2 regions of the Nonomuraea sp. NPDC050556 genome follow, and region 2 is predicted to be linked to the other one. Evidence: predicted binding sites of a transcription regulator. Region 2 holds the regulator's gene; the other holds the start of a gene.

Region 1 (15,893 bases), on a different contig from region 2:
GCCGTTGACAAGGGCATAGAGGGGATCCAAGTATCTAGATTGTTAGACGCTTTCGATGCCGGGCAGTCTGCCAACGGCCTGGGCGATTTGTCAAAAGCGTCGAAGATCCTAGACACTTACGTCATGACAGATGAGCAGCTCCTCGCACTGCGCTCATCCGCGCAGTACAAGGCGCTCGGGCACCCGATGCGCCACCGCATGGTGAACCTGCTGCGCCAGCGCCCCGCCACCCTGGGCGAGCTGACCACGGCGCTCGGCTCCACCAAGGGGACGGTCGGGTACCACGTGCGCATCCTGCGCGACGCGGGGCTGGTCCGGCTCGCGAGCACCCGGCGGGTGCGCGGGGGGACGGAGCAGCGCTTCGAGCTCGTCAACAGGGGGTTCCAGCTGGACGAGGAAACGGGTGCGATGTTCCTCCACGACGCGGCCTTGGCCGAGATGCTCCCCACCAGCCCCGGCGACCCCGGCCACACGGTGTTGCACCACGTCTGGCTCACCGCCGAGGAGGCCCGCACGTTGTCGGAACGGCTCGAATCCTTCGACCACGGACACCAGCTGACCCCGGAGCCAGGGACCGAGGCGTACGGCCTGCTCCTGAGCCTCTTCCGAGCCGACATCCCCCGCCTTCCCCCGGAGGACGCCCAGGGCTAGAGCAGGAACTTCACGTAGACGGAGAAGGCCTCCCGCCGCAGCTCACGGCGCAACGTCTCCACATCCATCCCGGCAGTTCGCGCTAGGCCGAGCTCTTCGGAGGTGAAGGCGAAGCTGTCGTCGCGCCCGTTCACGAGGGCGACGACCATGTCCAGCAGTCGCCGCTCGTAGGCGCCCGAGGGTGCCCAGCCACGTGGGGACATACGGCCGTCTTTCTGCAGGTGAAACAGGCCGTCCTCATCGGCGCGAACGGTGACTTCGCGGGTCTGTACCCGGGAGCCGAGAGTTTGGTGAGGGGCGTTGGGGAGGGCCATATCCCGGACGGTAAGGAGGGTGACCAGGAGGGCGCTATGGGGGTTGCGCGAAGTTGCTTGACCCCTCTGCAAGGTTGAGCGATGTTGTTCGCACGGGCCGTCGAGAGGTCTCCAACCGCCTACGGATCTCGGGGACGCTGGAGACATCGGTGTCCGGCGAAAGGATCGGGTCAATGGCACGTCGACTGCGCTTCAACGGCACGAACTCCGGCGAGGGCGGCTGTCCCGCGATCCACGAGGATCTCGACAGCGGCGACATCATCGTCCACGGGCCTCGGCTCACCGACCCCGAGACCATCGCCCGGCTTCAGCACCTCAACGACGACGAGATCCCCATCGTGGTGCCGCGCAACGTCCTGATCGACTTCGGGCCGCACGACCGGGACACCGTACCGCGCAAGATCGACCCGGAGCAGTTCGCCCAGCTCTTCGAGAACTTCCAGCACAGCGCCTGGCGGCTCGAGACGCGCAGCCGCTACGCCTCGGACGAGGAGACCGGCATCTACGCTCAGTTCGTCCAAGGCGAGACCCCAGACTGGGACCTGTCCACGCCGTGGAGCAAGACCATCCGGGCGAAGACCCACGATGGCGTGGCCGTGGGACGCGTCCGCATCGTCGACGACCCACCCACCACGGGGCAGCTCTACCTGCTCGCGCACGCCGACAAGAACGCGGCCCTCGGCGAGGATGTTCGCACCATGTGGCGAGCGGACGCCGAACGCGTGAACCTGCCGGACGAGGACTTCTGGATCTTCGACTCTCACCTCGTCGCCCTGTGCCTGTTCGACGATGACGACAACCTCACGGGCGCCGAGCTGATATCCGAGCCGGCGCGGGTGAACCAGTACAACCGGCTGCGTGACGTGGCACAGCACTACGCGGTGCCGTACAAAGATTTCGCGGCGCGAATGTGACAGAAGCGAGGGGGTGCCGGTGACCACTGATTATCAGGCTGCCCGCGAAGCCTTGGGCGCTCGGCTACGGGAGATCAGGTTCTCCGCTCCTGGCGGTCGGCTCACCGGCACACAGCTTGCCGAGCGGTACGGCTGGCACAAGTCCAAGATCAGTCGGCTGGAGAACGGCCGGCAGACTCCCACTCCCGAGGATCTGCGGCTGTGGGCCGACGCGTGCGGGCAGCCGGACACGTACGCCGAGCTGCTCGCCAAGCTCCAGGGGTTCGAGTCGCACATCAGGTCCTGGCGCCGCCAGCTTGCGGCCGGGCACCGGCACGTCCAGGACGCGCACAACGCGGCGCAGGCCAACTCCACGGTCCTGCGCGCGTGGGAGTCCTCGTGGGTCGTCGGTGTGCTCCAGACACCTGACTATGCGCGTGCGGGGCTCGCTCGATCCGTCGAACGGCACCGGTCCCCGCAGGATGTCGAGGAGGCTGTACGGGCGCGCATGAAACGGCAGGAGCTGCTCTATGCCGGGAACAGGCGCTATCACGTACTTCTGTGGGAGCCGGTGTTACGAGCCTTGGTCTGCCCGCCTTCGGTGCTCCTCGCCCAGCTTGACCGCCTCATGGGGGTTATCGGGATGGATACGGTGGAGTTGGGAATCGTGCCCCTCGACGCCCCGATCAAGCAGCCTCCTGGGGTTGGCTTCTGGATCTACGACGACAGCACGGTCGTCACGGAGACGTGGCACGCCGAGCTGTGGCTCGACGACGCGGCCAGCGTCGAAACGTACCTGCGGGTCTGGAACGCACTCCGGGAATCCGCCGTGTACGGGAGCGAGGCTCAGAACCTGATTTCCGCGGCGCGCCGAGCACTCACTGCTCGCTGAAGAAGATATCCGTCAGCCCATCTCGTCCTGTGGCTGCCACGCGACGCTCCTCGTTCTCGACTTCGGCTCAGAGTCGCGGCATCACGAAGGGTCTTGCGTGGCCGCCAGGCCACGCCCCAAGGAAGACAGCCCGAGCGAAGCGAGGCCCTCCAGGGGTCGGGGCCACGGCCCGACTGGAAATACGCCTGACCCAACTTGCGCGAAGCGCCAACTGGAAGCCCTTTTCGCGGGCAACGCCCGCCCCAACAAAACAGCCCGAGCGAAGCGAGGCCCTCCAGGAGTCGGGGCCCCGGCCCGACTGGAAGAACGTCTGCCACCACTATGCGCGAAGCGCCATCAGGAAGCCCTTTGTGTGCCCTTTACGCGCGAGGCCCCGCCGTACCTCCACTGAAGGTAAGTACGGCAGGGCCGGTCCGAAGGGCGACGTTACGCGACCGCGGAAGTCGCCACCGTCGCCGGTGTCAGGGCGATCTCCAGCACCTCACGCACGTCACTGACCGCATGCACGGTCAGCTCCGCCAGCACCTCAGCCGGCACATCATCCAGATCCGGCTCATTACGAGCAGGAATCAGCACCGTAGTGATCCCGGCCCGATGCGCAGCCAGGATCTTCTGCTTGGCCCCACCGATCGGCAACACCCGCCCCGTGAGCGAGATCTCCCCGGTCATCGCCACGTCCGCCCGCACCTGCCGCCCCGACAGCAGCGAAGCGAGCGCTGTGGTCAGCGTGACCCCAGCCGAAGGGCCGTCCTTCGGCACCGCGCCCGCCGGGAAGTGCACGTGCACCGACCGGTCCTTCAGCGCCGTCACAGGAAGCTCCAGCTCCGCCCCGTGCGACCGCAGATACGACAGCGCGATCTTGGCAGACTCCTTCATGACGTCACCGAGCTGCCCCGTCAGGGTCAGGCCGGTGTCGCCGGTCTCCGGGTCGGCCAGCGAAGCCTCGACGTAGAGCACGTCTCCCCCCGCCCCGGTGACCGCCAGGCCGGTGGCCACGCCGGGCACCGAGGTGCGCTGCTTCGACTCCGGCAGCGACGACTCGGGCACGAACCGCGGCCGACCGAGATACTCCACCAAAGCGTCCGACGTCACGACCACGGGACCAGCATCCGAGGCAGCCGCGATCTTGCGGATCACCCGGCCCACCGCCCGCTCCAGGGAGCGGACCCCCGCCTCGCGGGTGTACTCGGCCGCCAGCCGCCGCAGCGCGGCGTCCTCGAAGGTGATCTCCTCGGTGGAGAACCCGGCCTGCGACAGCTGCTTGGGCAGCAGGTGGTCGCGGGCGATGGCGAGCTTCTCGTCCTCGGTGTACCCGTCGAGCGTGACGATCTCCATGCGGTCCAGCAGCGGCCCGGGAATCGACTCCAGGACGTTCGCCGTCGCCAGGAACAGCACGTCGGACAGGTCGAGCTCGACCTCCAGGTAGTGGTCGCGGAACGTGTGGTTCTGCGCCGGGTCGAGCACTTCGAGCAGGGCGGCCGTCGGGTCGCCCCGGTAGTCGGCGCCGACCTTGTCGATCTCGTCCAGCAGCACGACGGGGTTCATCGAGCCGGACTCGCGGATGGCGCGGACGATGCGGCCGGGCAGCGCGCCGACGTAGGTGCGCCGGTGGCCGCGGATCTCCGCCTCGTCCCGCACGCCGCCGAGGGCGACGCGGACGAACTTGCGTCCCATGGCCCGCGCGACGGACTCGCCGAGCGAGGTCTTGCCGACTCCGGGAGGTCCGGCGAGGGCGAGTACGGCGCCGCTGCGCCGTCCGCCCACCACGCCGAGCCCCTTGTCGACTCGTCGCTTGCGCACGGCCAGGTGTTCGATGATGCGGTCCTTCACATCGTCCAGCCCCGTGTGGTCGGCGTCGAGGACGGCCCGCGCACCCGTGATGTCGTAGTTGTCGGCGGTCCGCTCGTTCCAGGGGATGTCGAGGACGGTGTCCAGCCACGTCCGGATCCAGCCGGTCTCGGGCGACTGGTCGGAGGTGCGCTCCAGCTTGTCGACCTCCTTCAGCGCGGCCTCACGGACCGCGGAAGGCAGGTCGGCGTTCTCGACGCGGACCCGGTAGTCCTCCTCTTCCGAGGAGGCGTCGCCGTTCAGCTCGGAGAGCTCCTTGCGCACGGCGGCCAGCTGCTGGCGCAGCAGGAACTCGCGCTGCTGCTTCTCCATGCCCTCCTGGACGTCCTTGCGGATCGTCTCGGCGACGTCGAGCTCGGCCAGGTGCTCGCGGGACCACTCGACCAGCTTCTCCAGCCGGTCGGCCGGGTCGGGCGACTCCAGCAGCTCGACCTTCTGCGCCGTGGACAGCCACGGGGTGTAGCCGGAGCTGTCGGCCAGGACGGCCGGGTCGTCGATCTGGTTCACCTGGTCGACGACCTGCCACGCGCCGCGCTTCTGCAGGATCGTGGTGGCCAGCGCCTTGTACTCGCGGGCCAGCTCGTGGGCGCGCTCGCCGGACTCGACCCGGTCGACGGTGATGGCCTGCACCCACAGCGCCGCACCAGGACCGGTCGTCCCGGCGCCGACCCGCACGCGGACCACGCCGCGCACCACCGCGGCGGGCTCGCCGCCCGGCAGCCTGCCGACCTGTTCCACGATCGCCTGCACGCCGACGGCGCCGTATTTGCCGTCGATCCTGGGAACGAGAAGCACCTGTGGCTTGTTGCTACCGGATGCCTGTGCAGCGTCGATGGCGGCACGCACCTCGGAGTCGGACAGGTCCAGCGGAACCACCATTCCCGGCAGGACGACCTCGTCGTCGAGCGGCAGGACCGGGAGGATCAGGCTCTCACTCATACGAACTCCTTCAGCAGACTTGAGCTATACCGACTCAAGTAACGAGAGCCTCCGAATGTTCCCGAAGTTGCCAATGTTCGCTCACAGCGATCGTAATCATGTAAGCGCTACTTGAGAGTGACGCGGTGCACGAGGCCGACCACCTAGGCTGACCTGGTGATCCACGCCCTTATTCAGCCGTTCTGGCTGGCGTTGTTCCGGGGCGAGGCAGATCCGCCGACGCCCCGGTCGCGCCGCCTGCGCTTCCCCATGCCCCGCGCGATCGGCGTGCTGCCGTTCAGGACGGTCGACCTGCCGCTAATCGCCGACGTCGTCCTGGGCGTGCTGGTCTACGCCTTCACGATCAACGCGTTGAGCGCGATGCCGCACCAGGACAACGAGCTGCTCAAGCAGCTGACCGCGATGAGCCTGGCGCTGCCCCTCCTCCTGCGCGACCGCTACCCCCTGGCCGCCTGGCGGGTGGCCGTGCTGGCCGTTCCGCTCGCCATCACCCAGCTGGCCGAGAACACCGACGTCCTGCCGTATACCTCGCCGCTGACGGTGATGTACCTGCTCGTTCTCTACTCCGTCGCCGTACGGTGCCGTCGCGAGATCTCGCTGGCCGTCTGGATCATCTCGGTGCTGATCGCCTCGATGTTCCATTCGGACTCGATGCCCGTCGTGGCCGTCGTCATGGCGGTGGCCATCCTGTTCGGTTACAACGTGCGGGTACGGCGGAGCGCCACGGCCCAGCTGTTCGAGGAGGAGAAGCGCAGCCAGGTCGCCAAGGCCGCGCACGCCGTACTGGAGGAAAGGGCCCGCATCGCCCGCGAGCTGCACGACGTGGTCGCCCACCACATGTCGGTCATCGCCATCCAGGCGGAAGCCGTACCCCTCAAGGCCAAGGGCGACGTGGCGCAGCTGGAGGCCGGGCTGGCCGAGATCAGGGGGCTGTCCCTGGAGGCGATCGCCGAGCTGCGCCAGGTGCTCGGCGTGCTGCGCGACGAGGAGGGGCGCAAGGAGACCACCCCGATGCCCGGCCTGGAACGCCTCGACGAGCTGGTCGCCCACGCGCGCAGCGCCGGGCTCGCCGTACAGGTCGAGAGGTCGGGCTCGGTCGAGGACCTGCCCGCCGCGGTGGGGCTGTCGATGTACCGGATCGTCCAGGAGTCGCTGAGCAACGCCATGCGGCACGCGCCGGGCGCCACGGTCGCGATCGAGATCGCCAGGCAGGGCGATATCGTCCAGGTGCGGGTCGCCAACGGCCCGGGGACGAAGGCGGCGCAGGCCTCCCAGGGCGCGGGCCAGGGGCTGATCGGCATGCGGGAGCGCGCGGCGCTGCTGGGCGGCACGCTGCAGGCCGTACCCGTCAGAAGCGGAGGATTCGAGGTGACGGCGAGGTTGCCGGTCGGGGAGGACGGCGCATGATCCGCGTGCTCATCGCGGACGACCAGGGCATGGTCCGCACGGGTTTCACCACGTTCCTGGACGCCCAGGGCGACATGGAGGTGGTCGGCGAGGCCGCCAACGGCCTGGAGGCCATCGCCCAGGCGGAGAAGCTGAGGCCCGACGTGATCCTCATGGACGTCCGGATGCCCGAGATGGACGGCCTCGAAGCAACCCGGCGCATCATGAAAAATCCCGAAATTTCGGTGAAGATCTTGGTCCTGACGACCTTCGACCTGGACGACTACGTCTACGAGGCGCTCCGCGCCGGAGCCAGCGGCTTCCTGCTCAAGGACGCCTCGGCCGTCCAGCTCGCCGAGGCGGTGCGCATCGTGGCCGCGGGCGACGCGCTGATCGCGCCCGCGGTGACCAAGCGGCTGATCCACGAGTTCGCCAGGCTCGGCGGCCCCCGCGCGCCGACGCGCAAGCGGCTCAGCGAGCTGACCGAGCGCGAGACCGAGGTGCTCGCGCTCGTCGCCCAGGGCCTGTCGAACCAGGAGGTCGCCGCGCGGCTGTTCGTCTCGGAGCAGACGGTCAAGACGCACGTGGGCCGCATGCTGGCCAAGCTCGACCTGCGCGACCGCGCCCAGGCCATCGTCTACGCCTACGAGACAGGGCTCGTGCGACCTGGAGAATAGGCGTCATGGACGTGATGGAGCACTTCCGCCGGGTCGCCGACACGGTGCCCGCCTACCGCGCGTTCCTGGCCGAGCACGGCATCGATCCCGCACAGGTCGAGAAATTTCAGGACCTGCCGTTCACGACCAAGGACACCTACCTCCGCCGCCACCCCCTCCCCCGGCTCTGCCGCGACGGCAGGATCGGCGACATGGTCGCCGTCTCCTCGGGCTCGACCGGCGAACCCTCCTTCTGGCCCAGGTCGGCGGCCGACGAGCGGGTGATCGCCGCCCGCTTCGAGGAGGTGATGACCACCTTCGGCGCCCGCGACAGGACCACCCTCGCGGTCATCTGCTTCGCCCTGGGCACCTGGGTCGGCGGCCTGTTCACCCTCAACTGCCTGCGCCACCTGGCCGAGCGCGGCTTCCCGATCACCTGCGTGGCCCCGGGCAGCGACCGCCGCGAGATCCTGCGCGTCATCCCCGAGCTGGCGCCGCACTTCGACCAGGTGGTCCTGTTCGGCTACCCGCCGTTCGTCAAGGACGTGATCGACAACGGTTCGTGGGCGGGCATCGACCTCAAGCTCGTCACGGCGGGCGAGGTCTTCAGCGAGGAGTGGCGCGCCCTGGTCGCCGACCGCGCGGGAATCGCCGACCCCGTGCACGCCACAGCCAGCCTGTACGGCACGGCCGACGCGGGCGTGCTCGGCAACGAGACCCCGCTCTCCATCGAGATCCGCCGCCACCTGTCCGCCCACCCCGACCGGGCCAGGACGCTGTTCGGCGAGTCGCGGCTGCCGACGCTCGTTCAATACGACCCCGAGGTGCGCTTCTTCGAGGAGCACCAGGGCACCCTGCTGTTCTCGGGCGACAACGGCATCCCGCTGGTCCGCTACCACATCGCCGACGAGGGCGGGATCATCCCCTACGACCGCATGATCGACTTCCTGGGCTTCACGCCGCGGGCGGAGGGTCCTGAGCGCCCGTTCGTCTACGTCTTCGGCCGCAGCCATCACACGGTCTCCTTCTACGGCGCCAACGTCTTCCCCGAGAACATCGCCGTCGGCCTGGAGCAGCCCGAGGTCAGGGACCTGGTGACGGGCAAGTTCGTGTTGCAGGCGGTCGAGGACGAGGGCCGCGACAGGAACCTCACCGTGACCGTCGAGCTGCGCGCCGGGCTGCGCCCCTCCGAGGGGACGGCGCAGGCCGTGGGCCAGTCGATCCTGACCCAGCTGCTCCGCCTCAACAGCGAGTTCGCCGCCTACGTGCCGCAGGTCAGGCAGTCGCCGTTCGTGCGGCTGCGTGAGTGCGGCGACCCTGAGTACTTCCCGCCAGGAGTGAAGCACCGCTACACAGCGTGAGCGCCAGGCAGGCCCAGGCGAACCAGTCGCCGAACCGGGAGTAGAGGGTCGGTGACGCGGCGGCGGGCAGGGTGGCCACGATGGAGACGAACGGCGCGCCCCTGCTGGCCCGCTCCGCGACGACGCGGCCGGTGGGGTCGCTGAGCAGGAGGAGCCCGTCGCGCGGCACGCGGGCAATGGTCATGCCGCTCTCAACGCCTCGGGCCAGGGCGATGCGGCTGTGGATCCACTCGTCGCCGGGGAAGTCCCAGGCGGGGGCGAACAGGGCGGTCGCGCCGCCGTCCCGGTAGGAGCGCACGAGGCCGGGGAAGTCGAGGTCCTTGCAGACGGCGATCGCCCAGGGGCGTCCCGGCACGTAGGCGGTGTTGCCCGCGGGCCCGGGCCGCAGCTCGCCCTCGCCACCGGGGATGAGGTGCTGCTTGAAGTACTCGACCGGCCTGCCCGAGGGCGGGAAGTCGAGGGCGGCGTTGTAACGGGCGCCGTTCCTGGCCAGGGTGAGCCCGACGACGACGTCGGCGCCGTGCTCTGCGGCGATCTTCGTCATCGGCCCGGCCACCAGGGGCAGGGTGGTGTCGTCGACGGAGAAGGTCTTCTCGGGCAGCACGATCAGCCGCGCCCCGCCCGCGGCCAGGTCACGCACCCGCTCGACGTACCCGGCGAGGATGGCCCTGCCCTTGGCGCCGGTCACGTCGAGGCTGCCGTCCTGCCGGTCGGTGGCCAGCAGCGCCACCCGCTCCCCCGGAGCATCCTGCGGTACGGCGAGCCTGGCGAAACCGTAGCCCAGCGCCAGCGCGCCGACCAGCGCGGTTGCCATAGCCGTCCGCAGGTCGAGGGTGGCGACCGCGGCGGGCACCAGGAGCAGCAGGAACGTCACGCCCCACACGCCGGTCACCGAGAGCGTCTGGAGGACGGGCAGCACGTCGGACTGCGTGTAGGCCAGGCTCCACCAGGCGCCGTGCGGCAGCGCCAGCGACACCCCGTACTCGACCGCCACCCATCCGGCGGCGAACGCGGGTGCGGCCAGCAGCGGCCGGGCCCTGAGCGCCCTGAAGAGCAGCACCACCAGGCCGAACAGGGCGGAGGTGCCGAGGATGATGCTCGCGGCGACCGGGAGGGGCATCTCCAGCACGCCGGCGAAGTAGTGCCACATCAGCGTCTGGCCGCCGAGCCAGGCGAGCGCGCCCGCGGCGAAAGCCGTACGGGATCCGGAGCGGGCGGCGGCGAACAGGACCGGTAGCGGGGCCAGCCAGGTCAGCCAGGGCACCGGGTGCAGGCCCGTCCCGGCGGCCAGGAGGGCGGCGGAGAGGAGGGTGGCGACGACGATTCTCATGGGACAGATCCTTCGCGCAGGGCCGCCGGGGCACATCGCCGCACGGGGCGATCACCGCCGTCACTCCTGAGGACTACGCGGGAAGACCACACCGTACGGCGACGCCGTTGACCAGGGCGTTTTTCTACGTTCTAGCCATGGTCCGGCACATGCTCCTGGCGAGCGCATTCCTCCTAGCCCTCCCGACGCCCTCGGCTCCTCCCTCAGAACGGCTCGTCAAGGTCTACGGCGACCTCGCGACGGCCGACCGGGTGGCGATCATCGTGCCCGGGGCCGACACGACGATCCGGACGTTCGAGAGCGCCACGTTCCGTCCCGGGGGTGCGGCGCGGTCGTTGCTGGCGCAGGCTCGGGCGCTGGACCCGGGGGCGCGGCTGGCGGTGATCGCGTGGCTCGGGTACGACAGCCCGCCCACGGTCAGCATGTCGGCGATCACCGAGTCGGCGGCGGTCGCCGGGGCCCGCTCGCTGGGCCGTACGGTCGCCGGGCTGCGGCCCGGGGTGCCGGTGACGTTGTTGTGCCACAGCTACGGGTCGGTGGTGTGCGCGCACGCCGCCCCTTCTCCGCGTGTCGCGGACGTGGCGGTGTTCGGCAGCCCGGGGCTGGGGTCGGTGCGGCGGCCGGGGTTCTGGGCGGGGCGGGGGGCGAGCGACTGGATCGCCAAGGTGCCGCACGTGCGGCTGGGGCCGCTGGGGTTCGGCGCCGACCCGATGACGTACGCGACCAGGACCTTCGACGCGGGGCCCGGGGGGCACAGCGACTATTTCCGACCGGGTACGGCTTCGCTCCGCAACCTCGCCCTGATCGCCCTCGGCAGGACGGCCGAGGTCACCCATGCCTGACCGCCTCCAGACCTCACCACTCCTGACGGACCCGGCTGACCCCACAAACCCCACAGACCTGATGCACCCCGCGAGATCAGGGGACCCCGGGGGAGACGGGAGGGGTGGGCGGGATCGGGGGATCGATGCGCTCAGGGCGCTGGCGATCGGTGGGGTGGTGCTGGGGCACTGGCTGGTCACCGCGTGGGAGCGGGTGCCGAGGCTGGTGATCTCCAGCCCGCTGGCCTACCAGCCGCACCTGGTCGCCGCGTCCTGGGTGCTGCAGACGCTCTCGGTGTTCTTCCTGGTGGGCGGCTACGTCGCCGCCCGCCCCCGAACGACGGCAAGCACCCGGACAGGAAACCGGCTGGTCCACCTCGTCCGCCCCACCGCGCCCCTGCTGGCTGTCTGGGCGCTCGTGGCCGGGGTGCTGGCCCTCAACGGCGTGCCGTACCGCGAGATCCGCGCCCTCGCCCTCCCCGCCCTCGGCCCCCTGTGGTTCCTGGCCGTCTTCGGCGCCCTCGCCGCCCTCACTCCCGTGCTCAAAAGGCTCCCCCTCCGACTGACGATCATCTCCCTGATCCTCCTCGTGGCCGTGGTCGACACAGCCAGGTTCGCCCTGGGCGCCCCCGCCTGGATCGGCTCGCTCAACCTGTCCGCCTGGGCCGTGCCGTACCTCCTCGGCATGCTCTGGGCCAGAAACGGCCTCACCAGACGCCACGGAATCTGGCTCCTGACCGGAGGCGCCGCCGCCACGATCGTGCTGGTCACCTGGTTCGGCTACCCCGCCGCCATGGTCGGCGTCACCGGCGTGAAGGTGTCGAACCTCAACCCGCCCACCCTCGCCGCCCTCACCTTCGGCCTCGCCCAGACCGGCCTCGCGCTCCTCCTCCACCGCCCCCTCTCCCGCGTCACGTCCAGCATCGTGACCACCGTCAACAAGCACGCGATGCCGATCTTCCTCTGGCACCAGACCGTCCTCGCCACCGCGGTGACCGTTTTCAGCCTGTACGGCAGGCCCGACTCCCCCGCCTGGATCGCGCAACGCCTCACGCTCATAGCCGCGATCCTCGTTTTTATGACATGGTGTCGTCATCAACTTGACGGACGCCCCGCGCGTTTGTGACACTGTGTCATGAAACTTCCGCGCACCCTGGAGTGAGCCGTGACCGCGTTCTCCGAGACTCTCCGCAACGCCACCTGGAGCGACCACGAGTCGGCCGAGGGCGAGAGCTATCTCAAGGAGCTCATGTCCGGGCGGCTGAGCGCCGAGGGTTACGGCGAGATGGTCGCGCAGCACTACTTCTGCTACGTCGCCCTCGACGGCGTCTCCAGGGCGCTGGCCGACCACCCGGTGGCCGGGCGCTTCGTCTTCCCCGCGCTCTACCGCGAGGCCGCGCTGGAGCGCGACCTGCAGACGGTGTTCGGCGACGACTGGCGCTCCAGGATCGTGCCGTCGAAGGCGACCACGACGCTGGTGGCCAGGATCAACCAGATGACCGACTGGCCGGCCGGCTACATCGCGCACCACTACACGCGGTACATGGGCGACCTGTCCGGCGGGCAGTTCATCCGCATGGAGCTGCAGAAGATCTACGGCTACGACCGCGACGGCGGCGTCGACTTCTACCTGTTCCCCGAGGTGGGAAGCCTGCCGCAGTTCAAGAACGAGTACCGAGCCCGCATCGACGCCCTCGACCTCGACGAGGCCGAGCAGCAGCGGATGGTGCGCGAGGTGAAGCTCGCCTACCAGCTCAACACCGAGGTACTCGCGGAGCTGATGCACGTCGTCAAGGCCGCCGCCTAACATAGGGGCATGCCCCGCATCTCCGCAGCCACGATCGGCGAGCACCGCGCGCAGACGGTCGACCGCATTCTGCAGGCGGTGTCGCGGCTGGCGCGCGTGCACGGCATCGACGCCATCTCCATGACCGACGTCGCCGGCGAGGCGGGCATCACCCGCACGGTGCTGTACAACTACTTCCCCGACAAGGCCGCGCTGCTGCTGGGGTTCACCGAGCGGGTCACCCACTACTTCATCGAGTCCTACGAGCGCGAGCTGCCCGCCGACGCCTCCCCAGGCGACCGGCTGCGCGCCTTCGTCCGGCTGCAGCTGGCCGGGCTGCTCGCCCACCCGCACCCCGGCGCCGCCGACCTGAGCGCGACGCTGGGGCCTGACGCCTACCAGCAGCTCGCCGACCACGTGGCGCCGATGCAGCGCATCCTGGTCGACATCCTGGAGAGCGGGGTGGCGTCGGGCGACTTCCGCGCCCTGGAGACGGCGGCGACGGCGCGCATGATCATGGCGGTCATCGGGGCCGAGCGCGTGCCGCTGATCAGCGGCGCGGTGACGGTGGAGGCCGCCGAGGAGCTGGTGTTCGGGTTCGTACGGCGGGCGCTGGCCCAGTCCTGAACCGCTTCAGGCAAGATTGACTGCATGACATTTGCCCAGGTCCGCCTGAAAACCGCACAAGGACGCTGGATCCTGGCAGCCACGGTGCTCGGGTCCGGGCTCGCCATGCTCGACAGCACGATCGTCAACGTGGCGATGCCCGCACTGGGCAAGGAGCTCAACGCCGGCATGGCCGGCCTGCAGTGGACGATCAACGCCTACACCCTCACCCTGGCCGGGCTGATCCTGCTCGGCGGCTCGCTGGGCGACAAGTACGGCAGGCGGAAGATCTTCCTGATCGGCACGGTCTGGTTCGCCCTGGCGTCCGCGCTGTGCGGCCTCGCGCCGAACATCGAGGTCCTCATCCTGGCCAGGGCGTTGCAGGGCGTCGGCGGTGCGCTGCTGACGCCGGGGTCGCTGGCGATCATCCAGGCGTCGTTCTGCAAGGAGGACCGGCCGCGCGCGGTGGGCGCCTGGTCGGGGCTGGGCGGCGTGGCCGCGGCGATCGGGCCGCTGCTGGGCGGGTGGCTGGTGGAGCACCCGGGCTGGCGGTGGGCGTTCCTGGTCAACCTGCCCTTCGCGGCGATCGTGGTGCTGGTGACGCTGAAGCACGTGCCGGAGACGAAGGACGAGCAGGTCCACGGCAAGTTCGACGTGGCGGGTTCCGCGCTGGCGGCGCTGGCGCTGGCCGGGATCACCTACGGGCTGATCGAGAAGGGCGCGCCGATCCCCATCCTCGCCGGTGTGGTGCTGGGCGCCGCGTTCGTGTGGCTGGAGATCCGGCGCTCGCCCGACGCGCTGGTGCCGGTGGCGATCTTCAAGAACCGGGTGTTCACCGCGGTGAACGCGGTCACCTTCATCATGTACGCGGCGATGGGCATCGTCTTCTTCCTGCTGGTGTTGCAGCTCATCCAGGTGTCCGGCTTCTCCCCCACGATGGCCGGGTCGGCGATGCTGCCCACGACCATCCTCATGCTGCTGCTGTCGGCGAAGGCGGGCGAGGTCGCCAAGCGCTACGGCCCCCGGATCCCGATGACGGTGGGCATCCTGGTGGCCGGGGTCGGCTTCCTGATGATGTACAACATCGGCGAGGGCACCAACTACTGGCTCTACGTGCTCCCTGCGGTGACCGTGTTCGGCCTGGGCCTGTCGGCTGCGGTCGCCCCGCTGACCGCGACCGTCCTGGCCACGGCCGACGAGCGTTACGCGGGTACGGCCAGCGGCGTCAACAACGCCGTCGCCAGGACCGGCAGCCTCTTCGCCGTGGCGGCCGTGCCGCCCCTGGTGGGCCTGACGGGCAACGCGTTCGAGAACCCCGCGGTGTTCGACGCGGGGTTCAAGGCGGCGATGCTGATCAGCGCGGTCATGATGGGCGTCTCCGCGCTGATCACCTTCTTCACCATCACCACGAACGTCCTCGCCCCCGACCGTCAGCTCTCGGGGAAGTGACAGGCCACCTCCCTGCCCCGGACCACGGTCAGCACGGGCGCCTCCACCCGGCAGACGTCCTGCGCCTTGTGGCAGCGGGGGTTGAACGAGCAGCCGGGGGGCGGCGCAGCCGGTGAGGGCGGGTCGCCGCGCAGCACGATGCGCTCGCGGTGGGCCTCCACGTCCGGGTCGGGCACCGGGATGGCGGACAGCAGCGCCTTGGTGTACGGGTGGGCCGGGTCGGTGTAGAGGGCGGACCCGGGTCCGACCTCCACGATCCTGCCCAGGTACATGACCGCGATCCGCTCGCACATGTGCCGCACCACCGACAGGTCGTGCGCGATGAACAGGTACGCCAGCCCCATCGTCTCCTGCAGATCGCCCAGGAGGTTGACGATCTGCGCCTGGATGGAGACGTCCAGCGCCGAGACCGGCTCGTCGCACACGATCAGGCGGGGCTTGGAGGCCAGCGCGCGGGCGATGCCGATGCGCTGCGCCTGGCCGCCGGAGAACTCGTGCGGGTAGCGGTCCAGGTGCTGCGGGTCGAGGCCCACCTGGCGGAGCAGGTCGGCCGCCTGGGACCGGTCGAGCAGGCGGCGCGGGCCCGCGACGATCTGCTGCACGGTCTGGCGCGGGTTCAGCGACGCGAACGGATCCTGGAAGATCATCTGCAGGTCGCGGCGGAACGGCAGCATCGCGCGGGCGTCGAGATGGGTGATGTCGGTGCCGTCGAAGGTGACGGTGCCCGCCGTGGGTTCCAGCAGCCGGACGATCATGCGCCCGGTCGTGGACTTGCCGCAGCCGGACTCGCCGACCAGCCCGAGCGTCTCGCCTGGCCGCACGTCGAAGCCGATGCCGTCGACGGCCTTCACGAGCCCGCGGAAGGTCATCGTGAGGTCCCGCACGGACAGCAGGGCCGCCTGGTCGGGTGCGGCGGGCTGCGCGTCACGCGGCTCGACCTTCATGGCGCGGCTCCTTCCAG
Region 2 (15,893 bases):
GGACGTCCTTGGCGATCCTGGGAATGGTCCCGGCGACTCCCGGTGCGTACATGGCCGCCGAGGCCCCGGCGACCGCGGTGAGCACGAGAATCTGCCAGAGCTCCGGCCGTCCCGTCATGAACAGGACCGCGAGGCCACCCTGGGTGCCGGTTCTGGCGACGTCGGCGCCGATCATCATCTTGCGTGGGGTGAAGCGGTCGGTGAAGACACCGCCGAACAGGATGAGCCCGGCCATGGGGGCCATCCAGGCGGCGAGCGCGAGACCCACGCCGGTGGGACCGTACCCGGCGCCGTGCATGCCCAGCGCCACGGCTATGGGGAGCATGGAGCCGCCGAGCATCGACACGGTGCGCGCGGTGAAGAAGAGGGTGAAGTCACGGGTCCACACGAGGGCACATCCTGCCCTGCTTAGGAAAGTTTCCTAAAAGAGCCCCCTCCGCCACCCTTCTTGTCGACCCCCTCGCGCCTCAGCCCCCTTGGGGACCTCAGCCCCCTCGGGCCTCGGCCACCCTCTACGCGGGCTGTTCAAAAGGAGCCCAGCCCGCACGGACGGGATCCTCCTCAAGAAAGCTGCAGGAGGTCAGGGGAGAGATCACCCTCCAGCAAGCTCACGCCCCCGGTCCCTCGCCGCCTCGATCGCCGCGAGGAAAGCCGCCCGAACACTGTGCCGCTCCAGCTCAGCAATCGCCGCGATCGTGGTGCCTCCCGGCGACGTGACCGCCTCCCGCAGGATCACCGGATGCTCCCCCGAGTCCCGCAACATGATCGCGGCACCGACGATCGACTGCGTGACCATGTCCAGCGCCGCCGCCCGAGGCATCCCCAGCAGGATGCCCGCATCAACCATGGCCTCGACCAGGTAGAAGAAGTAAGCCGGCCCACTCCCGGACAACGCCGTAGCCGCATCCTGCTGCGACTCCGGGATCCGCAACACCTTCCCCACAGGCTTGAGCAGAGCCTCGGTGAGCTTGAGATGCTCCTCACCAGCGTGCGCACCCGCAGAGATGACACTCATCGCCTCATCGAACCGAATCGGCGTGTTGGACATCACCCGCACCACCGGGACATCCACCCCCAGCCGCTGCTCCACAAACCCCGTAGTGATCCCCGCAGCAGCCGAGATCACCAGCCGATCAGCAGGAACAAAGGCGGCGATCTCACTGAGCAGAGCAGCCATGTCCTGCGGCTTGACAGCAAGAATCAGCGTGTCAGCGGACTTGGCAGCCTCAGCGTTGGTGACGGTCCGCACGCCGTACGTCTCACGCAGCGCCTGGGCCCGCTCGGGGCGTCGCGAGGTGGCCATGATGTCGCCCGGCTTGAACCCGGCACGCAGCAGCCCCGACAGCAGAGCCTCACCCATCTTGCCGGTTCCCAGAATTGCGATCATGCTTCCCACCTCACCCATCGACCCTGGCCGCAGCCTACCGGCCCCTCCATCCCCACAACCTGAACATCCACCCCCTGGAACACCCCTCACAGCCGTCGAGCTACCCACCTCTTGGGACATCCCTCACGGATGGCCGTTCCGGGATGACTGCGCACGGTTGTGGGACGGGCACCCCAGACATGTCCTCTCCCAGCACGCTCCAGCCAGTCTTCATGGGCGAGCCGTCGCCCCTCACACACATCACCCTCACGAGCGGTCGGGTCTCACGAGCGGGCCTCGCCCCGACGCGCTCCCAGCGGGCCCCTAAGGAGGGGCCCCTGGACGGGCCGTCACCCCCTCACGGACCGTCACCCCCTCACGGGCCGTCACCCCCTCACGGGCCGTGACTCCCTCACGGGCGGCGGCCTCTCGACCACGGGGGACCAGTCGGGGCAGCCCTGCGTGGTCGTCTCTCGCGGGGTAGGCGGTTCTCGGGGTGGGCAGTTCTCGGGGGCGTCGCTTGCGGGTGAGCGTCGTTCGGGGGGCGGGTGCTCTGGGCGTGGTTTTCCTGGGGGTCAGGTGCGGGTGAGGAGGGAGCGGGCGAAGAAGGCGAGGTTGGCTGGGCGTTCGGCCAGTCTGCGCATCAGGTACGGGTACCAGTCGGAACCGTACGGAACGTAGACGCGGACCTGGGCGCCGAGGCTCGCCAGGCGCTCCTGTTCCTCTGGGCGGACGCCGTACAGCATCTGGTATTCGAAGCCCGTCGCGTCGCGCCCGGCGAGGACGGCCAGGGCTGAGGCGATCTCCACCAAGCGGGGGTCGTGGGTGGCGATCATCGGGTAGCCGGTGCCGTTCATGAGGATCTTCATGCACTTGGCGAACGAACGATCGATTTCTTTGGGCGACGTGAAGGCCAGGGCTTCGGGGGCTGAGTATGCGCCTTTGCAGAGGCGTACTCTCGCGGACTCCAGCTTCCTGCAGCGCTCCGCCGCGTCGCGCAGGTAGGCCTGGATCACTACGCCCACGTCCGGGTGCTCCTTGCGCAGGGTCGAGTGGATCGACAGCAGGGCGTCGACCGTGTCGTGTTCCTCGGCGTCCAGGGTCAGGGTGATGCCGCGGTCGGCCACCGCTTCGCAGATCGAGGCCGCGTTGTCGAGCGCCAGCTGCTCGTTCAGGCGCAGGCCCAGTGCGGTCAGCTTCACCGACACGTCTGCGCCGGACGGCAGGCGGTCGAGCAGCGCCAGGTACGCCTGGACGGCGCCCTCGGCCTGGGCCCGGTCGGTGACGTCCTCGCCGAGGTGGTCGACGGTGACCAGCAGGCCGCGGTCCGACAGCTCGGTCACCACGGCGCCGATGTCGTCGGCGACGTAACGCTTGACCACCCCCCTGGTGAGGGGCGAGGAGGAGACGACGCGCTCGGCGCGTTCGCTTCTGGAAACGGCGAGAAGAGCCTGACGCAGCACGTACCAACGATAACCGGCTGTTCTCGGGGCTGAACCGCTCGGCGAGCCCATCCGTCCAAGAGATATGCGTAAAACGATGCTCGCCGCCGGATGCCTTGTCTTGACCATCGGTGGATGCGCCGGATCCCCCGGGCCTCAGGCGGCCGTTCCCGCTCCGGTCAAGGCGGTGTCCGCGTCGGTGCCGAGCGGGGCCACGCCTACGCCCGAGCCGGTCAAGCCTACGGGTAACGCCGTCAACGTGCACAAGATCAAGTGGGGCAAGGCCAAGGTCGTCGGGCGGAACAAGGTGAAGCTCACCTGGTGGTCGGGGGTGGCGCCGTGCACGGTGCTGCACCGGGTGAAGGTGAAGGAGACTTCCCGGCGGGTCACGATCACGTTGTACGAGGGGACGGCGCCTAAGGCGCAGGACGTGTCGTGCATCATGATCGCGGTGGAGAAGACGACGACGGTGAAGCTCAAGCACCCGGTCGGCCACCGGAAGATCGTCGACGGCGGCAAGCTCTGACGGGGCGCTTCGCCTGACGGCTCGGCCTCCTTTGCGGGGTGGCCCACTGCTGACGGCTCGCCTCCCTTCGCGAGAGGTGACCCCCTGCTGAGCGCTCGCCTCCTTCTCGGCGAGCGACCCACTGCGTGGGTGACCCACGTGCCAAGGTGCTCGCGCGCGTCCCAGAGGAGGGCCTTCCCGCGGCACCCGAAGGGTCCTTCTGGCGATGGCAGGGCGCAGGACGGGAAAGCGCCTTGGGGCTCTCGGGTGCGGGGGCGAGCGACGTAGCGCAGGGGTGCTGGGCGGGTGAGTGGCGCTGGATGGGGTGTTGCGCGCTGGCCGTGAGGGGCGCGGGCCATGTGCGGCGGGAGCGCATGGCGGGCGCGGTGGGCGGCGTGGGGCTCGCGGGCGTGTGACGCGGGGCGTGGCGCACGGGAATGGGCGGCTGGGCGCGGGGAGCGTGCGACGCGGTGGGCGGCGTGGGGCCTCGCGGGCTCGTGGGGGCGCGGGCTCACGGGGGCGCGTGTGCGTGTGACGCCAGGGCGCGGGACCTCGGGGCTCCGAGGCGTGCGACGCGGGGAGCGTGGGGGCGCGGGAGTGGGTGGCGGAGGCCCGAGGTGGCGGAGGCCCGAGGTGGCGGAGGCCCGAGGTGGCGGAGGCCCGAGGTGGCGGAGGCCCGAGGTGGCGGAGGCCCGAGGTGGCTTGTGTGGGGTGGTTGGGTGCGTCGGGTGGCGTGGGACCTCCCCTAGGGGATGGGGCTTCGGGTCAGGGGTTTCTCAGGGGTGGGTTCTGGAACGGGTGGGGGGTCTGCGCCGTTACGGGAGTATCGGTCCACTTTGCCAGGCGTGCCGGAATGCTTTCACGGCATTTGGGGTTGAGTCGGGTAGGCTCAACTCGTTTGACAAACACCACTGGCATTCGTAAGTTGAGTCACACCAACTCAACTTTGACTACAAGGACGTACTCATGGCACGTGCGGTAGGTATCGACCTGGGGACGACCAACTCCGTCGTCGCAATCCTTGAGGGCGGTGAGCCCACCGTCATCGCCAACGCGCAAGGCTCGCGGACCACGCCGTCCGTGGTCGCGTTCGCCAAGAACGGCGAGGTTCTCGTCGGTGAGGTCGCCAAGCGGCAGGCCGTCACCAACGTGGACCGGACCATCCGTTCCGTCAAGCGCGAGATGGGCACCGACTGGTCCCAGGAGATCGACGGCAAGAAGTTCTCCCCCCAGCAGATCAGCGCCTTCGTCCTGCAGAAGCTCAAGCAGGACGCCGAGGCCTACCTGGGCGAGAAGATCACCGACGCCGTGATCACCGTCCCCGCCTACTTCAACGACTCGCAGCGCCAGGCGACCAAGGAAGCCGGCACGATCGCGGGTCTCAACGTTCTGCGCATCATCAACGAGCCCACGGCCGCCGCCCTGGCGTACGGGCTCGACAAGGACAAGGACCAGACCATCCTGGTCTTCGACCTCGGCGGCGGCACGTTCGACGTGTCCCTGCTGGACGTCGGCCAGGAGGACGGCCACGGCTTCGTCGAGGTCAAGGCGACGAGCGGTGACAACCACCTCGGCGGCGACGACTGGGACCAGCGCGTCGTGGACGAGCTCGTCACCCGCTTCAAGAACGCGCACGGCGTCGACCTGTCCAAGGACAAGATGGCCCTGCAGCGTCTGCGCGAGGCGGCGGAGAAGGCCAAGATCGAGCTCTCCAGCCAGTCCGAGACGAACATCAACCTGCCCTACATCACGGCTTCCGCCGAGGGCCCGCTCCACCTGGACGAGAAGCTCACCCGCGCCGAGTTCCAGCGGCTCACCGCCGACCTGCTCGAGCGCTGCAAGGGCCCGTTCCACCAGGTCATCAAGGACGCCGGCATCAAGGTCTCCGACATCGCGCACGTCGTGATGGTCGGCGGCTCGACCCGCATGCCCGCCGTCTCCGACCTGGTCAAGGAGCTGACCGGCGGCAAGGAGCCCAACAAGGGCGTCAACCCGGACGAGGTCGTCGCCATCGGCGCCGCTCTCCAGGCCGGCGTGCTCAAGGGCGAGGTCAAGGACGTCCTGCTGCTCGACGTGACCCCGCTGTCCCTCGGCATCGAGACCAAGGGCGGCATCTTCACGAAGATCATCGAGCGCAACACGACGATCCCGACCAAGCGCTCCGAGGTCTTCACCACGGCCGAGGACAACCAGCCGTCGGTGCAGATCCAGGTCTACCAGGGCGAGCGCGAGATCGCTTCTTACAACAAGAAGCTGGCCACGTTCGAGCTGACCGGCATCGCGCCGGCGCCGCGCGGCATCCCGCAGATCGAGGTCACCTTCGACATCGACGCCAACGGCATCGTCAACGTCTCCGCCAAGGACCTGGGCACCGGCAAGGAGCAGACGATGACCATCACCGGCGGCTCCGCGCTGCCGAAGGACGACATCGAGCGCATGATGCGCGAGGCGGAGTCGTACGCCGAGGACGACAAGAAGCGCCGCGAGGAGGCCGAGGTCCGCAACAACGCGGACGGCCTGGCCTACCAGACGGAGAAGTTCCTCCGCGAGAACGACGACAAGGTCCCCGGCGAGATCAAGACCGAGGTGAACGACGCGCTCACCGAGCTGAAGAAGGCTCTCGAGGGCACCGACACCGACGTGATCCGCACGAGCGCCGAGAAGCTCGCGACCGTCAGCCAGAAGATGGGTTCGGCGATCTACGCGCAGTCCCAGGGCGCCCAGGGCGGCCCCGAGGGCGCGCCGACCACCGACAGCACCACGAATGAGGCCAAGGCCGATGACGACGTGGTGGAGGCGGAGATCGTCGACGACGAGCAGCCCAAGAAGGACCAGTGACGTGAGCAACGGGTTCGATGAAGAGCCGGTGATTCGCGACAACCGCAAGATCGACCCGGAGACGGGCGAGGCACGCAAGTCAGCCCCGGAGCCTGAGCAGCAGGAGGCTCCGGAGGCTGGCCTGCTGGCCGAGCGCACCGCCGATCTGCAGCGGTTGCAGGCCGAATACACCAACTACCGCAGGCGCGTCGAGCGCGACCGGATCGCGGTCCGCGAGCAGTCGGTGGCGAGCGCGCTGGTCGAGCTGCTGCCGGTCCTCGACGACATCGGCAGGGCACGCGACCATGGTGAGGTCACCGGCGGTTTCGCCAAGGTGGCCGAGTCGCTCGAGGCGGCGGTGACCAAGCTGGGTCTCACCTCGTACGGGCAGAAGGGCGACCCCTTCGACCCGACGATCCACGAGGCGCTGATGCACAGCTACTCACCGGACGTCACCGAGCCGACCTGCATCGACGTGCTCCAGCCCGGCTACCGCATCGGCGAGCGGGTGCTCCGCCCGGCGCGGGTCGCGGTGGCGGAACCAGAGGACGCTCCCAGCTCAGACGACAACGACTGAAAGAAGAAGGACGATAGATGAGCACCAAGGACTACTTGGAGAAGGACTACTACGCCGTCCTTGGTGTGCCCAAGACCGCCACCGCCGAAGAGATCAAAAAGGCCTATCGCAAGCTGGCCAGGCAGTATCACCCGGACTCCAACCAGGGTGACACCGTCAAGGAGGCCAAGTTCAAAGAGGTCTCCGAGGCCTACGACATCCTGTCGGACGTCAAGCGGCGCAAGGAGTACGACGAGGCGCGCACGCTGTTCGGCTCGGGACTCGGCGGCCAGAGGCCCGGTGGTGGCGGTTCAGGTTTCGACTTCGGCGACCTGTTCGGCGGGTCAGGCGGCGGTGGCGCGGGCGAGCGGATCGGCGACCTGTTCGGCGGGCTGTTCAACCGCGGGGGCGGCGCGAGCCGTACCAACGCGACGACCAGGCCGCGGCGCGGGCAGGACATCGAGTCCGAGGTCACGCTGTCGTTCACAGAAGCCGTCCAGGGCACCACGGTGTCCCTGCGGCTGACCAGCTCGGCCTCCTGTACCGCCTGCGCGGGCACGGGGGCCAAGGCGGGCACGACCCCGAGGGTCTGCCCGACCTGCGAGGGCACCGGCGCGGCCAGCCGCAACCTGGGCAACTTCGCCTTCTCCGAGCCGTGCCGCGACTGCAAGGGCCGCGGTCTGATCGTCGACGACCCGTGCCCGATCTGCGACGGCAGCGGCAGGGCCAAGAGCACCCGCACGATCCAGGCGCGCATCCCCGCTGGGGTCGACGACGGCAAGCGGGTCAAGCTCAAGGCCAAGGGCGCGCCGGGCGAGAACGGCGGGCCGGCCGGCGATCTCTACATCCTCACCCACGTCAAGCCGCACCCGGTCTTCGGCCGGTCGGGCGACAACCTGACGATCACCGTGCCCGTCACCTTCACCGAGGCGGCGCTGGGCGCGGAGATCAAGGTGCCGACGCTCAAGGGCATGCCGGTGACCGTACGCATCGCTCCTGGCACGCGCAACGGCCAGGTCCAGCGGGTGCGCGGCCGCGGCGTGACCCGCAAGGACGGCACCAAGGGCGACCTGCTGGTCACCTTCGAGGTGGTCGTTCCCAAGGAGCTGGACGACAAGGCTCGCGAGCTGCTGACCGAGTTCCGCGACGCCACTGCGGGCGAGGACCCGCGCGCCGCACTCATCGAAAAGGCCAGAAGCGAGTAGCCCGATGGACGCCAACTACTTCGACCTGTCCGACGAAACTCCTGTCTACGTCATCTCCGTCGCCGCGCAGCTGTCCGGGTTGCACCCCCAGACGCTGCGCCAGTACGACCGGCTCGGGCTGGTCAGGCCTGGCCGTACGGCAGGCCGCGGCCGCCTCTACTCCACCCGCGACATCGTCATGCTCCGCGAGGTCCAGCGGCTCTCCCAGGAGGAGGGCATCAACCTCGCGGGCATCAAGCGAATCCTCGAGCTGGAGACCGAGGCGCTGCGGCTGCGTGAAGAGGTGCATCGCCTACGCGCCGAGATGTCGATGGTCAAGGCGCTGATCAGATACGAGCTGCCACCGGGGGTCTGACCGCGAGGAGCGCCGGTCTCTGGACTGAGGAACGCAGGGAGCGAAGCGACCGAAGTGACGAGGGAAGAGACCGGGTCTGAGCGACGAGCCGCCGAACGGAGTGAGGCATAAGCATGGACTACAAACTTACGCAGAAGAGCCAGGAAGCTCTTTCTTCCGCGATGCGGCGGGCGGCGGCCGAGGGGAACCCGGAGATCGCCCCTGCGCACCTGCTGTCGGCCCTGCTGAGCCAGACGGGCGGCACTGCCGTACCCCTGCTTGAGGCGGTGGGGGCCGACTGGAAGACGCTCAGGGCCAAGGCGGAGGAGCAGCTGGCCGGGCTGCCGAAGGCGCAGGGCTCCACGGTGAGCGCGCCGTCCAGCTCCCGCCAGCTCCTGACCGTGATCAACACGGCGGCCCAGCGGGCCAAGCAGCTGGAGGACCTGTTCGTCTCCACCGAGCACCTGCTCGTGGGCCTGGCGACGGACGGCGGGCAGATCGCCGAGCTGATGAAGGCGCAGGGGGCGAGCCCGCAGGCGCTGCTCGACGCGTTCGAGAAGGTGCGCGGCCACGCCCGCGTCACCAGCGAGACGCCAGAGGACACCTACCAGGCGCTGGAGAAGTACGGCGTCGACCTGACCGAGCACGCCAGGCTGGGCAAGCTCGACCCGGTCATCGGCCGTGACTCCGAGATCCGCCGCGTGGTGCAGGTGCTGTCGCGGCGCACCAAGAACAACCCGGTGCTCATCGGCGAGCCGGGCGTCGGCAAGACGGCCGTCGTCGAGGGCCTGGCCCAGCGCATCGTGGCCGGCGACGTGCCGGAGTCGCTGCGCAACAAGAAGCTGATCTCGCTCGACCTGAGCGCCATGGTCGCGGGGGCGAAATACCGCGGCGAGTTCGAGGAGCGGCTCAAGGCCGTGCTCTCCGAGATCAAGGAGAGCAACGGGCAGGTCGTGACGTTCATCGACGAGCTGCACACCATGGTCGGCGCGGGCGCTGCCGAGGGCGCCATGGACGCGGGCAACATGCTCAAGCCCATGCTGGCCCGCGGCGAGCTGCGCATGATCGGCGCGACGACGCTCGACGAGTACCGCGAGCGCATCGAGAAGGACCCTGCGCTGGAGCGGCGTTTCCAGCAGGTCTACGTGGGCGAGCCGACCGTCGAGGACACGATCGCGATCCTGCGCGGGCTCAAGGGCCGCTACGAGGCGCACCACCAGGTGCAGATCTCCGACGCCGCGCTGGTCGCGGCCGCCGTGCTCTCCGACCGCTACATCACCAACCGGTTCCTGCCCGACAAGGCGATCGACCTGATCGACGAGTCGGCGAGCAGGTTGCGCATGGAGATCGACTCCCGTCCCGTGGAGATCGACCAGCTCCAGCGCAACGTCGACCGGATGAAGATGGAGGAGCTCGCGCTCGACAGGGAGACCGACGACGCCTCCAAGGCGAGGCTCGAACGGCTGCGCGCCGAGCTGGCCGACCGCCAGGAGGAGCTCAACGCCCTGGTGGGCCGCTGGGAGCACGAGAAGGCCGGACTCAACCGGGTCGGCGATCTCAAGAAGCAGCTCGACGAGGCGCGCAGTACGGCGGAGCGGTTCCAGCGCGACGGCAACTACGCCGAGGCCTCGAAGCTGCTCTACGACGAGGTGCCGAGGCTGGAGCGCGAGATCGAGGCGGCCAGCAAGGAGACCCCCGACCAGCAGATGGTCAAGGAGGAGGTCGGCGCGGACGACATCGCCGAGGTCATCTCCTCCTGGACCGGCATCCCGGCAGGGCGCCTGCTGGAGGCTGAGACGGCCAAGCTGCTGCGCATGGAGCAGGAGCTCGGCGCGCGGCTCATCGGCCAGGAGCGTGCCGTACAGGCCGTGTCCGACGCCGTACGGCGCAGCCGGGCCGGCATCGCCGACCCGGACAGGCCCACGGGTTCGTTCCTGTTCCTCGGCCCGACGGGTGTGGGCAAGACCGAGCTGGCCAAGGCGCTGGCCGAGTTCCTGTTCGACGACGAGCGGGCGATGACCCGCATCGACATGAGCGAGTACTCGGAGAAGCACAGCGTCGCCCGCCTGGTCGGCGCGCCTCCCGGCTACGTCGGCTACGAGGAGGGCGGCCAGCTCACCGAGGCGGTGCGCAGGCGTCCGTACACGGTCGTGCTGCTGGACGAGGTGGAGAAGGCGCACCCCGAGGTCTTCGACATCCTGCTGCAGGTGCTCGACGACGGCCGCCTGACCGACGGGCAGGGCCGTACGGTCGACTTCCGCAACACGATCCTGATCCTGACCTCCAACATCGGCTCGCAGTACCTCGTCGACCCCAAGCTGGAGAACGGCGCCAAGCGCGACGCGGTCATGAACGCCGTCCGCACCGCGTTCAAGCCCGAGTTCCTCAACCGGCTCGACGACGTGATCCTCTTCGACGCGCTCGGCACCTCCGAGCTGGAGAAGATCGTCGACCTGCAGGTCCGCCGGCTCGCCGACCGGCTGGCCGACCGCCGCCTGACCCTCGAGGTCACCCCGGCGGCGCGCGACTGGCTGGCGATGACGGGCTACGACCCGATGTACGGCGCGCGCCCGCTGCGCCGGCTCGTGCAGTCGGCCATCGGCGACAAGCTGGCCAAGGCGATCCTGTCCGGCGAGATCGTCGACGGCGACCGGGTCGTGGTGGACCTCGGTGATGACGCGTTGACCATAACTGGTGCTGGGTAAGGTCAAGCGGCTCTCCTCGTGCGGTGGTCCTGACTAGCTTCATGGCTCGTCGGACCACCGAACACGATCAGGGGGACGTGCATGTCATCACGGAAGATCCTCGCGTTGGCCGTACTCACGGCCGGGGCGAGCTGGCTGGCCGTCGTACCCGCGCAGGCGGCCACCGAGTGCAAGAAGTCCGTCGCCGTGCTCGAGGCGCCCGCCACGGCCGCCTCGCTCTGCGACGAGGTCACCGACGTCCGGGCGACCGGCACCTACGGCGGCAAGATGTCGGCGCCGGCCGACAGCGAGCTGCTGTCGAACGTCGACATGCTGGCCGCGGCGGTCGGCCTGCCTGGCCTCTCCCGCGCGGCGGCGGTGCTGAGCATCGCCGACCTGGCCGGGGTCGCCGCCGGGACCGGGCTGCCCACGCTGCCCGCCGGCCTGCCGTACAAGGCGGGGCTGGCCGACGTGTCGAGCCTCGCGCTGCTGCCCGACGTGCCGGGGATGCCCGCCGTACCCACGGTGAAGCTGCCGGTCGCCGAGCTCCCCGAGGCGCAGGATCTCACGCGGGTCCTGCCCAAGCCGGTCGCCGAGATAGAGAAGAAGGCCACCACGGTCCTGCCCGACGTGGTGAAGAAGCCCGAGCTGCCGGCTCCTGGCCTCGACAGCCTGCTGGACGGCCTGAACCTGGGTTAGCGACCCCCAACCACGGACGGCGCGCGCCAGCCGTCCGCGGTCCACATAGAAGCGGGCCACCGGCACAGCCGGTGGCCCGCTGCGTTATGAGACGAGCGCGTCGAGGTCGTCCTCGGGGAGACCCAGGTCGACGCGGATGCGGTAGCGGGTGCGGAGCAGCGCCACGTGCTCGGGATCGCTCTCGTCGCAGGCCAGCACCGCCTGGGTGGCCCACTCGTGGCCCGCCTCCAGGTCACCGTAGGCGACCAGCGTCTCGGCGATGTTGTGCGCGGTCGCCGGGTTGACGGCGCCCTCGCACCGCAGCGTCTCGATGACCTCGCGCGCCTCCTCCGGCCGTTCCAGCTCGAACAGCGTGTCCGCGATGCCCGCGCGCGGGTCGATCGAGGCTTCTCCGCCGTCTTCGACGGCGCGCTGGAAACAGTCCATCGCCCTCGCCGGCTGGCCGGCGGCTCTCCACTCCTCAGCCGCCAGGACGAGGATCGTCGCCCTGGACACGTCGCCTGAGGAGTACCCGACAGCGAGCTCGTCGAGTGCCCTGGCCAGCGAGGTGTGGTCGTCTGCCAGAAGAGCCCGCTCCAGCAGGCGATCAAGGTGCTCACGGGTCACATGCGCCACACCGCGAGACTACCGAGCGTTCCCCGGTTTTGACTGGACAATGCGGTGAGCCGGTCAGGCACAGAACTGGCAACGTTTCGTACAACCCTGATTACAGTCCGCGTGTTTCTGCAGGCCGAGGGGCATATAGCCCAAGCGCGACCTCGAGCGGAAAGGCTGTGACGGGTAATGACCAAACAGTTGACCTTCACGCTCGCCTGTGCCGCCGTGTTGTCAGCAGTCATCCCGGGGGCCGCCGGATACTTCTCCGCGCGCATGGACGCCGTCGAGGCGGCCGAGCACAGCCTGCGCATGCTGGAGTCGCGGGTGGAGGCCCGCCCGGTGTCCTGGCCTCAGCCGTGCGGCGACGTCGCACCCGCGCCGAAGGTGGATCAGCCGCTGCCCGCGGCGCTGCCGCGCAAGAAGCACCGGCCGCTGGTGCCGATCATTCCCGGGGACGTGGGCGACGCGGATTGAGCTGCCGCGACAGGAAGCCGCGGATGAGCTGCTTGGCGGCCGCGATGATCTCGGGCTTGCCCGCTGGATCGTGGCGGAAGGCGAGTTTGAGTACGGCGTCGCCGGCCTCGACGGCGACGAGCACGGCGATGTCGAGCTCGGCGCTGTCGGCCAGGCCGAACTCCTTGAGCAGCAGCCCGCGCAGCCGTCCGGCGATCACGGTGTTGTTGTCGGAGTCGGAGTCGAGCAGGTTGAGGTCGACGACGTCGCCGAAGTGCAGGCTCCTGAACCCCGGAACGGTCCTGTGCATGTCGACGTACTCGTCGATGATCGCGTCGACCGCCTCCCACCAGCCGCGGTAGTCCTCGTCGAGGAACCTGCGGCCGACCCTGGAGACGAACAGCTCGACGTTGCGCCTGGTCAGCTCCTTCGTGATGGCGCGCTTGTCGGGGAAGAACTGGTAGACGGAACCGATCGCCACGCCCGCCTGATCGGCGATGCGGGTGGTCGTGAGGGCTTCGTAGCCGATGTCGTCGAGCAGCTGGGCGCAGGCGTCGAGCATCCGCTCGACCCTGCGTGCGCTGCGGCGCTGCGTGGGCTGACGGCGGAGCGGGGTGAGCTCCACACCGTCTTGATCTTCGAGTTGCGGGGTGGACACGAGCATCATCTTCCCCCCAAGTCCTCGATCGTTACCCTCCATTCGCGGGATTTGTCAGCCGAGCCAGCCCGCGCATGGCCGCCGGGGACAGCCGAGACAGCGCATATCCGAGGTGACCCTCCAGGTTGACCGGCACAACAGCCTGATTCCTGTGTACGGCACGCAGAACGTGCGCGGCGACCCGCTCGGGCGGATATCCCCGGCGCGCGAGGCCCTTCTCCGCCAGGTTCCGCTGCGACTCGTCCAGGTATGTCGCGTTGCGCGCGATCGCCGTGGAGACGAAGCCGGGGCAGATCGCGCTCACCCCGATGCCCTGACCGGCCAGCTCGGCGCGCAGGCAGTCGCTGAGCATCTTCACCGCCGCCTTGGAGGTCGAGTAGGCGGGCAGCAGGCGCGAGGGGGCGAAGGCGGCGAGCGAGGCGATGTTGACGATGTGGCCGCCTTCGCCGCGCTCGACCATCTGCTGGGCGAAGAGGCGGCAGCCGTGCACGACGCCCCAGAGGTTGACGTCGAGGGTCCTGCGCCAGTCGTCGACGCTGTGGTCGAGGAAGTTCCCGGTGACGGCGATGCCGGCGTTGTTGACCACGATGTCCGGCACGCCATACTCTTCGCGGATTTTTCGCGCGAAATCCTCCATCTGCGCCGCGTCCGCGACGTCCAGTCGCACGGGGTGCCCGCCCGTAGCCTTGGCCGCCTCGTAGTCGAGGTCGGCGCAGACGACCTCGGCGCCGTGGGCGGCGAACGCGCGCGCCGTGGCCCTGCCGATGCCGCTGCCCGCGCCGGTGACCACCACGAGCCGGTCCTGGAACGGCCCGCCGTCCACGGCCGCCCTGCGCAGCTCGCGCGAGGGCGTCGCGCCGTCGACGTGCTCGGCGAACTCGCCGATCATCCTGGCGACGACGGCCGGGTGGCTGCGCTGGGCCCAGTGCGCGGCCGCGATCTTCCTGTGCCAGAACCTCGGCGCCCACTGGCGCAGCGAGCCGACCAGTCCCGGCGAGACGAAGATGTCCTTGGTCGTCTCGATGAGCTGCACGGGAACGTGGACCGAGGGGTCTGACGGGGTGCGCAGCCGGTTGAACATGTTGGCCCGGTAGAGGCCGAGCCCGTTGGAGGCGTCCCTGGCCATGGATTCCGGCAGCATCGCGCGCCAGGCCATCTCCGGAACCGCGGGCACCTGGAACGCGCCGATGTACCAGGAGCGCATGAGCTGGCTCGCGACGTCCTTGCGCCTGCCGTACCGCATGAAGTGGGCGGCCTGGTCGAGGCCGGGGCCGCCGAAGCTGGTGAAGGAGGCGAAGCGGTCGCGCAGGCCCGGACGGCTGAGGAACTCCCACGACTGGATGGACCCCCAGTCGTGGCCGACCAGGTGCACGGTCGGCTTGCCGATCGCGTCGAGCACGGCGGCCATGTCGGCGGCCAGGTGGTCGAAGCTGTAGTGGCTCCTGTCGCGCGGCGCGGTCGAGCTCCCCGCCCCGCGCACGTCGTAGCGCACCACGTGGAAGCGGTCGCGCAGGAGCGGTACGACGGCGTCCCAGACCTGGTGCGTGTCGGGGTAGCCGTGGACCAGCAGAAGCGTGGGCCGTACGGCGTCGCCGTCCTCGAACAGCGCCAGCCGTACGTCAGCGGACTGTATTAGACGCACAGTCCAAAGATTAGTCCCGGCTACGGCCGCGCGGCTAGCCCGGAGCAGGACCGCAGCGACTTCCAGCCCATCGTCGCCTGCTGGGCCGCCTGGCCCCTGAGCGGGATCGGGATGCCGCCCTGGATCTCGGCGGGCGTCCACTTGTCCTTGAGCACCTTGCGGCCGTCGATGGTCAGCGTCAGCACGCCGGTGCGGCCGGTGGTGCCGGCCGAGTGGTTGTAGAAGACGAAGTTGCCCAGGCCGTAGCTGATGTAGGAGTTCTCCAGGTATCCGGCGCCGAGCAGGATGTGCGCGTGGCCGCCCACGACGACGTCGGCGCCCGCCTTGACCAGCTTGGGGGCCAGCGAGAGTTGTGCCTGGTTGGGGCACTTCTGCATCTCGGTGCCCCAGTGCAGGTGGACGATCACGGTGTCGGAGGTCTTGCGGGCGTTGCGCACCGCCTGGAGGAGCCGCTCCTCGTTCTTGGCCGAGGCCAGCCCCGCCTTGCCGGGACCCGCCGTCCACGACTGGATGAACTCCGCGTCGAGCACCTGGGTCGCGCCGATGATGGCGACCTTGTTGCCGTTCACGGTCTTACGGAAGGGCTTGTACGCCTCGGCGGCGTCCTTGCCGATGCCGACCACGGGGAACTTCGACCTCTTGATCGCCGCCAGCGTGTCCTGGAGGCCGGTCTCCATGTAGTCCATGCCGTGGTTGTTGGCCATCGACACCACGTCGACGCCCGCCGCCTTCAGCGCGGTGAAGGCCGTCGCGGGGGCGCGGAAGGTGAACTGCTTGCCCGGCGCCGGCGTGCCGCCCGTGGTGATCGCCGTCTCCAGGTTGACCATCGCCAGGTCGGCGGCCGACAGGACGCGCGCGATCGGCCCCAGCGCGGTCCTGGGGTCGTTGAGCCTGTTGCGCAGCCCGCCCTCGAAGTGCACGTCACCTCCGAAGGA

The links. The regulator HspR, encoded in region 2, represses chaperone genes until heat shock. The targets are predictions, from matches to a motif close to ANTTGAGTCNNNNNGACTCAANT.
Region 1: the regulator HspR is predicted to act here: its motif matches at 5,555-5,577, upstream of lon (endopeptidase La).

The regions. Positions count from the first base shown of each region.
Region 1 is NZ_JBITGU010000001.1:2,828,493-2,844,385, forward strand. Features, by position in the region: gene ACIBG8_RS13565 (DUF2218 domain-containing protein) at 1-17, opposite strand, end outside; gene ACIBG8_RS13570 (ArsR/SmtB family transcription factor) at 124-651, shown strand; gene ACIBG8_RS13575 (hypothetical protein) at 648-854, opposite strand; gene ACIBG8_RS13580 (DUF6879 family protein) at 1,139-1,879, shown strand; gene ACIBG8_RS13585 (helix-turn-helix domain-containing protein) at 1,899-2,750, shown strand; gene lon (endopeptidase La) at 3,177-5,537, opposite strand; gene ACIBG8_RS13595 (sensor histidine kinase) at 5,694-6,944, shown strand; gene ACIBG8_RS13600 (response regulator) at 6,941-7,600, shown strand; gene ACIBG8_RS13605 (phenylacetate--CoA ligase family protein) at 7,606-8,940, shown strand; gene ACIBG8_RS13610 (nitrilase-related carbon-nitrogen hydrolase) at 8,855-10,270, opposite strand; gene ACIBG8_RS13615 (alpha/beta hydrolase) at 10,408-11,112, shown strand; gene ACIBG8_RS13620 (acyltransferase) at 11,174-12,217, shown strand; gene ACIBG8_RS13625 (heme oxygenase (biliverdin-producing)) at 12,257-12,898, shown strand; gene ACIBG8_RS13630 (TetR/AcrR family transcriptional regulator) at 12,908-13,504, shown strand; gene ACIBG8_RS13635 (MFS transporter) at 13,529-14,932, shown strand; gene ACIBG8_RS13640 (ABC transporter ATP-binding protein) at 14,914-15,876, opposite strand; gene ACIBG8_RS13645 (ABC transporter ATP-binding protein) at 15,873-15,893, opposite strand, start outside.
Region 2 is NZ_JBITGU010000002.1:2,033,508-2,049,400, forward strand. Features, by position in the region: gene ACIBG8_RS27815 (MFS transporter) at 1-388, opposite strand, end outside; gene proC (pyrroline-5-carboxylate reductase) at 593-1,387, opposite strand; gene ACIBG8_RS27825 (proline dehydrogenase family protein) at 1,942-2,829, opposite strand; gene ACIBG8_RS27830 (hypothetical protein) at 2,930-3,334, shown strand; gene dnaK (molecular chaperone DnaK) at 4,280-6,151, shown strand; gene grpE (nucleotide exchange factor GrpE) at 6,153-6,707, shown strand; gene dnaJ (molecular chaperone DnaJ) at 6,725-7,891, shown strand; gene ACIBG8_RS27850 (heat shock protein transcriptional repressor HspR) at 7,896-8,246, shown strand; gene clpB (ATP-dependent chaperone ClpB) at 8,360-10,930, shown strand; gene ACIBG8_RS27860 (hypothetical protein) at 11,012-11,608, shown strand; gene ACIBG8_RS27865 (hypothetical protein) at 11,693-12,223, opposite strand; gene ACIBG8_RS27870 (hypothetical protein) at 12,392-12,679, shown strand; gene ACIBG8_RS27875 (TetR family transcriptional regulator) at 12,648-13,322, opposite strand; gene ACIBG8_RS27880 (SDR family oxidoreductase) at 13,348-14,958, opposite strand; gene ACIBG8_RS27885 (CapA family protein) at 14,979-15,893, opposite strand, start outside.